3 regions of the Ruania zhangjianzhongii genome follow, and region 1 is predicted to be linked to each of the others. Evidence: predicted binding sites of a transcription regulator. Region 1 holds the regulator's gene; each other region holds the start of a gene.
What was found. The regulator LexA, encoded in region 1, represses DNA repair genes until DNA is damaged. The targets are predictions, from matches to a motif close to TCGAACANNTGTTCGA.
Positions count from the first base shown of each region.

Region 2: a site for LexA is predicted at 999-1,014, ahead of FU260_RS23020 (HNH endonuclease signature motif containing protein). Genes of this name have one in related genera too.
Region 3: a site for LexA is predicted at 1,409-1,424, ahead of FU260_RS17760 (HNH endonuclease signature motif containing protein). Genes of this name have one in related genera too.

Region 1 covers NZ_CP042828.1:1,701,717-1,703,979, forward strand. The annotation lists gene FU260_RS07900 (ATP-dependent DNA helicase) at 1-596, shown strand, start outside; gene lexA (transcriptional repressor LexA) at 574-1,266, opposite strand; gene FU260_RS07910 (LysM peptidoglycan-binding domain-containing protein) at 1,471-1,896, shown strand; gene nrdR (transcriptional regulator NrdR) at 2,059-2,263, shown strand, end outside.
Region 2 covers NZ_CP042828.1:4,984,507-4,986,769, reverse strand. The annotation lists gene FU260_RS23020 (HNH endonuclease signature motif containing protein) at 1-963, opposite strand, end outside; gene FU260_RS23015 (YdeI/OmpD-associated family protein) at 1,321-1,587, opposite strand; gene FU260_RS23010 (SDR family oxidoreductase) at 1,699-2,263, opposite strand, start outside.
Region 3 covers NZ_CP042828.1:3,827,651-3,829,913, forward strand. The annotation lists gene FU260_RS17760 (HNH endonuclease signature motif containing protein) at 1-1,351, opposite strand, end outside; gene FU260_RS17765 (RpiB/LacA/LacB family sugar-phosphate isomerase) at 2,057-2,263, shown strand, end outside.

The DNA of each region.
Region 1 (2,263 bases):
TGCTCGCCGAGATCGCCGAGCTGATCACTGCCTCCGACGGCGGGGCGCTCGGGCTGTTCTCGTCTCGCCGGGGTGCCGAGGCGGCCGCCGAAGCGCTTCGCGAGCAGGTGGACACCCCGATCCTGCTGCAGGGCGAGGACGTGTTGCCCACGCTGGTCCGCGAGTTCGCCGCCGACCCGCGCGCCAGCCTGTTCGGCACCCTCTCGCTCTGGCAGGGCGTGGACGTGCCCGGGCTGAGCTGCCGTCTGGTGTTCATCGACCGGATCCCGTTCCCGCGCCCGGACGACCCGGTGAAGGCGGCCCGCACGGAGGCGATCGGGCGGGCTGGTGGCAACGGGTTCATGGCCGTCTCTGCCACTCATGCGGCCCTGCTGCTCGCCCAGGGTGCCGGTCGGCTGATTCGGTCGGTGACCGACCGGGGGGTGGTCGCAGTGCTCGACCCGCGGCTGCGCACCGCTCGGTACGGTTCCTACCTGGCGGCCAGCTTGCCTCCGCTGTGGCCGACCACCAATGCTGAGGTAGTCCGTGGTGCCCTGCGCCGGCTGGCCGCGGAGGCGGTGGCCGAGAGCGAGCCTAGAGTGAGCGGAGCACGCTGACCACGCGTCCGAGGATCTGTGCGTCGCTGCCGTCGATCGGGGCGTAGTTCTCGTTCGCCGGCAACAGCCACAGTGCGCTGTCGGTCTTCTTCAGCGACTTGACCGTGGCCTCACCGTCGATCATCGCCGCCACGATCTCGCCGTTCTCCGCGACGGCCTGGCTGCGCACCACGACCCAGTCGCCGTCGCAGATCGCGGCGTCGATCATCGAGTCACCGACCACCTTGAGCAGGAACAGCTCACCCTCGCCCACCAGCTGGCGGGGGAGCGGGAAGACATCCTCGACCGCCTGATCGGCCAGGATCGGGCCACCGGCGGCGATTCGCCCGACCACCGGCACATAGGCGGCGTGGCTGGTGTCCTGCTCGCCGTCATGGGTGGTGAACGTGGCGGCGTCACCGCGTACCTTGCGGGAGTCGTCGGAAACGATCTCGATGGCCCGGGTGGAGAGTGCATCGCGGCGAAGGAATCCCTTCTGCTCCAGCAGCTCCAGCTGGTACTTCACCGAGGACGGGCTGGCCAGGCCGACGGCGGTGGCGATCTCCCGCATCGTCGGTGGGTACCCCTTGGCCTCCAGGCTGGCGCGGATCGAGTCCATGATCCGTCGCTGCCGGGGGCTCAGGCTGGCTGGGTCCGGGCGGTCGCTCGGGTCCTGTTGTGCGCGGGCCATGGTGTCCTCCTGTTCCGCATCGCCTGGAAATCCGCCGATGTCGGTGGTCGATGATCTGCTCGGTCTGTGGCGTTCTCCACGATAGGCGCCACCACCCGAAAGACCAAACATGTGTTCGACTGGCGTGTCGAACGAACAGATGTGCTACTGTCAGTACAGACGTTCGACGGACGGGTGTTCGACGAGTTTGAGGAGACGAGAACGATGAGCGCACTGGCCTTCCCCACAGCGCCCCTGACCGTGCCCTCCCGCAGGCGGCACCTGAGGGCCGTCCCTGATCTGCCGGCCGCACCTCTGCCTGTGGCGGAGACGGAGTCTCGCCCGGCCGACACGAGTGCCGCCCTGCGACTGACCGTCCGTGGCCGTGTCGTGCTGGTGGCCCTGGCGTTCGCAGTTGCCGCCGCTGTCGGGGTGGGTGCCGGCCTGGCGTTCCCGGAGGCGGAGCCGATGCCCGAGCAGGTGCAGAGCGTGACCGTCGGCCCCGGCGAGAGTCTCTGGACCATCGCTGCGGACGTCGCGGCCGATGGGCAGGACGTGCGCGTGGTGATCGACCAGATCATGGCGCTGAATAACCTGTCCGCCTCGACAGTGCACGCCGGCGCAGAGCTGACCGTTCCTTCGGGGGAGTGACCTGATCGACCCGCCCGGCTGCCGCGGCCGGTCCAGGCCGGTCGATGGCACTTGCGCGAGTGGCCCTCGGATGTCTAAGTTGGGTACATCTAGTAGTTACATGGATGTGATTGACCAACATGTGGTGCTTTCGCACGACGCCGGAGGGAAGGGAACCGCTAGGTGCACTGCCCGTTCTGCCGGCATGGCGACTCCCGGGTCGTGGATTCTCGCACGGCTGAGGATGGCGCGTCCATCCGTCGTCGCCGACAGTGTCCGGAGTGCGGCCGCCGCTTCACCACAGTGGAGACCACCAGCCTGACGGTGATGAAGCGATCGGGTGCCGTCGAGCCGTTCAGCCGGGACAAGGTGATTGCCGGCGTGCGCA
Region 2 (2,263 bases), 1.8 Mb from region 1:
GACGGAGGCGTGGGTTCCGGCTAGGCCTTGGTCGAGGACGAGGTGGGCGAGGTCGGCGAGGGCTTGTGCGCGGCGCTGATCGGCGGTGCGCTGATCGTCGGGCGCGGGTGGGGTGATCACGGCGTCCATGGCGGCGCGCACCAGCCGGCCGTTCTCCTCGGTGAGGAAGCCGGACAGGTGCCACCCGTCCAGGGTGCGGACCAGCTCGACGTACTCGCGTTCCTTGGCCTGGCGGTAACCGCGCTCATCGGCCTCGGGATCGGCGACCTGGGCGAAGTGCTTACCGAGTCGGCGGATCTGGTCCACCCGCATGTCCTGGGCCTGCGCGAGGAGAAAGTCCTCCACCGTCTGAGCAGTGTTGTCGGTGGCTGCCTCGTCGCAGTTCGTCGCCTCCCCCTGCACGTCGCCGGCAGCGGTCTCGTCGAGATCCGATTCACCTGCCCCCGGACTCTCCGCGGTCGTGGCATCCGTGGTGATGGGTTCGGCGAGGGCTGCGATGCGGGTTGGTGAGGTCAGGGCGGTGGTTGCCAGGGCGTCGACCTGGTCCGGCCCGATCTGCCCTGCCCGGAGCGCGGCGCCGAAGCGGGGGATGTCATCGCGTAGTTGGCGGGCCAGGCGCACACTGCGGCGCGCGTTGGCGTAGGAGATGCCATGGGTGTGGGCCACGTGCGAGGCATAGGTGCGGGGGTGGAACGCGGTGGTGGCCCACCGCCCGTCTGCTTCTTCCACGGTCAGCCATTGGTAGCGCTTGCCGGTCAACCGGGTGCACAGGCGGTGCACTCGCACGCTCGCCACGCCGAGCTCGGGCCCGGTGTGCAGGTCACGCTCATCCTGGAGATCGCCAGCGGCGATCGCGCTGCCCAGGGCTTCCAGGGCCGCGAGACGAGTGGGCAGATCGGCCTCGAGGAGCTCGCCCAGGGGTGTGCCATGCAGGACGTCGGCACTGATCGTCGAGTCGCTCACCGTTGCTCACCTCCCGTCGATCTTGTGACCTGTGCTCGTACATCCATTCTACGAGAAAGTTGGTGTTGTGTGGGGTGGACACGCGTGCGTGTTGAATCTGTGGACCGTCCACGACTTATCCACAAAATCGCGGTGATATCCCCCTTTCATCCGCAGAATGTCGGTGCAGCATGGTATGCGCCCATCCACCCGCAAACGTTCGTTTGGGGTGAGGAATGCGATGTATTCGCATGGGTGAGAGATGGCGGAATCGTCTGAGTTGAATAATTAGCCGATGCCGATGCCGATGCCGATGCCGATGCCGATGCCGATGCCGATGCCGATGCCGATGCGCGCCGAGCAGTCGCGGTCGCCTACCTAATGCCCACTGCGTTCGCGGTGGGTGCAGCCGGGCCAGCAGCACGGGCGGCGCTGTCCCTCCTCGAGCTCTTCCTGGGTGCGCCGGATCCGACGCTCGCGAGTGCCGGTCTGTTTGGCGTCGTCGACCCAGCAGATGAACTCGTTGCGCGCCAACGGTGTGATGTCCTGCCAGGCGGCCAATGCCACGGCGTTCCCGCTGAGCGCATCGTGCAGGTCGGCGGGCAGCTCGTGCACCACGCCGCCGGGAACGCTGCCTCTGCTCACCGACGTCACGCTACCGAACCGCTCAGTACGCAGCCATCCAGCGGCGTCGTCCCACTGGCGCCAGTCGGCGCGAGCCCGCCGCGTTCGCTACGTCCGCCGCGCTCGCCACCCTCAGCGCGTCCGCAACCCACCCCCACCCGGCGCAGTCCCGCTCCCCCTGCCACGAATCGCCGCCGCCACCGCCCCGCCGGCCACGGCGAGCACCCCAGCGAGCACCAAGTCGCGGCGCATGGACAACCACAGCCACGGGTCGCGCCGGTGGGCCTGCCGAGGAAACGGCCCGTCCGGGCCGCGGTCGACGTCGGCGTCCTGGGCCTCGAACAGGTTCGATCCCCAGGCCGGCAGCTCCGGGTCGGTCTGTTGGGCGGCGATACCGGTGCGGCCGAGGTAGAGGTCGGCCAGCTTCGGCACCAGCCGGTCGCCGAGGATCGTGTACGCGGTGGACAGGCCCACCCACATGTTCCGCCGCGGATGCTCGGCGATATGCACGATCCCGCGTGCGGCCACCTCGGGGGAGAAGATCGGCGGCACCGGCATCGGGTGGCCGGGCATCTTGTTCAGATTCCAGTTGAACTGAGGTGTGTTCAGCCCAGGCAGCTGGATCGTGCACAGCTTCACGTTGCTGTTCTCACTGGCGAGCTCGGTGATCACCGAGCGGGTGTAGCCGATCACGGCG
Region 3 (2,263 bases), 2.1 Mb from region 1:
CGGTGAAGGTCCACCATCGGGGCTGGTCGGGGCTGTGGGCGGGGTGGGCGGTGATGCTGAGGTGGTGTTGGTGGACGAGGGTGTGGTGGTACCAGCACAGCAGGATCGCGTTCTCGGTGCTGGTGTGTCCTTGGTGGTACCACCAGATGCTGTGGTGGATCTCCCCTTGTCCCGGGGGTGCGGTGCAGGAGGGGTATTGGCAGTGCCGGTCCCGGGCGATCACGGCCCGGGTCTGGGCGGGGGTGAATAAGCGTTGGGTGCGTCCGGAGTCCAGGATCTCGCCCTCGGGACCGAAGATGACCCGGTGGAACTCTCCATCGCAGACCAGCTTGGTCAGTTGCCCGTGCGGGATCGGGGTGCCATCAGCAAACGTGGCCGGTGCCGTCCCGCGCAGGAGGTCGTAGTCCAGTCCGGCCGGGATCACCACCCCACCACCGCTGGCATTGGCATCACTGAGGGTGGGTTGGCCGAAGGCGTCTCGGGGGGTGCAGGTGGGTCCGGTGGCGCCGAGGAGGCGTTCGAGGGTGGTGTAGTCGATGGTGATCGCTAGGTGGGGTCGGATCCGGGCTCCGGGTTGCAGGGTGCCGGCATCGAGGAAGGTCCGGCACAGGTGCACCAAGGCATCCGCGCGGCGTTGAGCGGGGGTGCGTTCATCCCCGGCAGCCGGGGTACCGATCACGGCGTCCAGGGCGGTGTTGATCACGGCTCCTTCTTCGGTGCCGAGCCAGCCACGAATATCGGTCCCGTCCAGCACCTGGGAGACGAACAGCTCCCGCGTCGCGCCCTGCTCGCGCCAGTTCCGGTCCCCGGCACCGGGGTCGGTGCGCAGCGCCCAGGTCTTGACCACCCCGGTAAAGTCCTCGGCGTTCATCCGCCCGGCCGCAGCGACGAGGAATCCCTCACCCATGGCCTCGTCCTCGAGCTGGGCCCGTTGGCCCTCGCTCTTGGTGAACCGGGCCAGTACCCGGGCGTGCTCGAGTCCTAACTGCCCCTCAGTCAAGGCTTGGGCGGTCAAGGGGAGGCGCTCGCGTAGGTCGCGGGCCAGCATCCGCGTCGCGTGCGAGGTCGACCGGCGCCGGTGGGTGTGCAGGCTCCACCAGGCGGCGAAGGACTGATACCCGCCCCTGGACCACGCCTGCCCGGAATCGATACCCCCTGCGCACTGGGTCTGCAGCGCTTCCACCGCGCGGGTGACCTGCTCCACCCCGGCGACCACGACCCCGGCATCAGCCTCGGTGAAGGAACCGAACGAGGCCCGCGCCAACACCGACAACTCCTCCCGCACCCCCGCCAGGCGCTCACACACCTGCCCCGCCGTGACCGGGATCTGCGTATCCGTGGTCAACGTCATACCTCATTCACCTCCCTTCCCATATGCCGAATTGTTCTGCTCTACTCTTACGCTTCTACGAACTAGTGTTCGAGGTTTCTGTTTCTACTATACCCACCACCACCGACACCCCATCAAACACCGACACACCCGGATTTGAGAACCGCTGACGAAGCCGAGACTACCGACCCGGGCACGACTATCTTGGACCGCGACGACCAGACGCGAAGGGGTGCGACCACCCCACCACCACGGATCGCGACTACCAGACCTCCAGGGGTGCGACCACCCGATCTGCGCGCCGTTTACTACGATCCTGCCCCACCCGAGGGCTCACACCACCACACCCACGAAGGGGGCTGTGGAAAACCTGGCACCAAGATCCCGAAACACAATCGGGGGTGTGGAAAACGTGGCAATAAGTCCCCGAATCACCGGGAGGGTTGTGGAAAACGTGGCAATATTGGAACGCTTCATTCGCCGCCCTGGATATCTCAATCGATCCTCTAGACCGCGACCGCTCCTTGCTGCGACAAAAATGCTTGATATAGCCGCGCAACATGGCGTTCACGAGCTCATCGGGCCCCGCCACGCGATCACCCGCCCCAGCCGCCACGAGATCGCTGATAGGCGACCCGTCCACGCTCCGTGCACCGCTCCGCCCACCGCGTCGACCGGGCCGAGCACGCCCGCGACTCCCCCAACCAGGCCACGTATCATGGAGGCATGCGAATCGGTATCGGGAGCGACGCCTCCGGCAGCGAGCTCAAGTCTCTGGTCATCACCCATCTGCGCGAGCAGGGACACGACGTCGTGGACTACGGCTTCACGCCGGAGACCGGCGGGGAGGCCGAGTACTCCGCCACCTACGCCCGGGAAGTCGCCCACGCGATCCGCGACGAGACAGTGGAGCGTGGTGTCCTGATCTGCGGA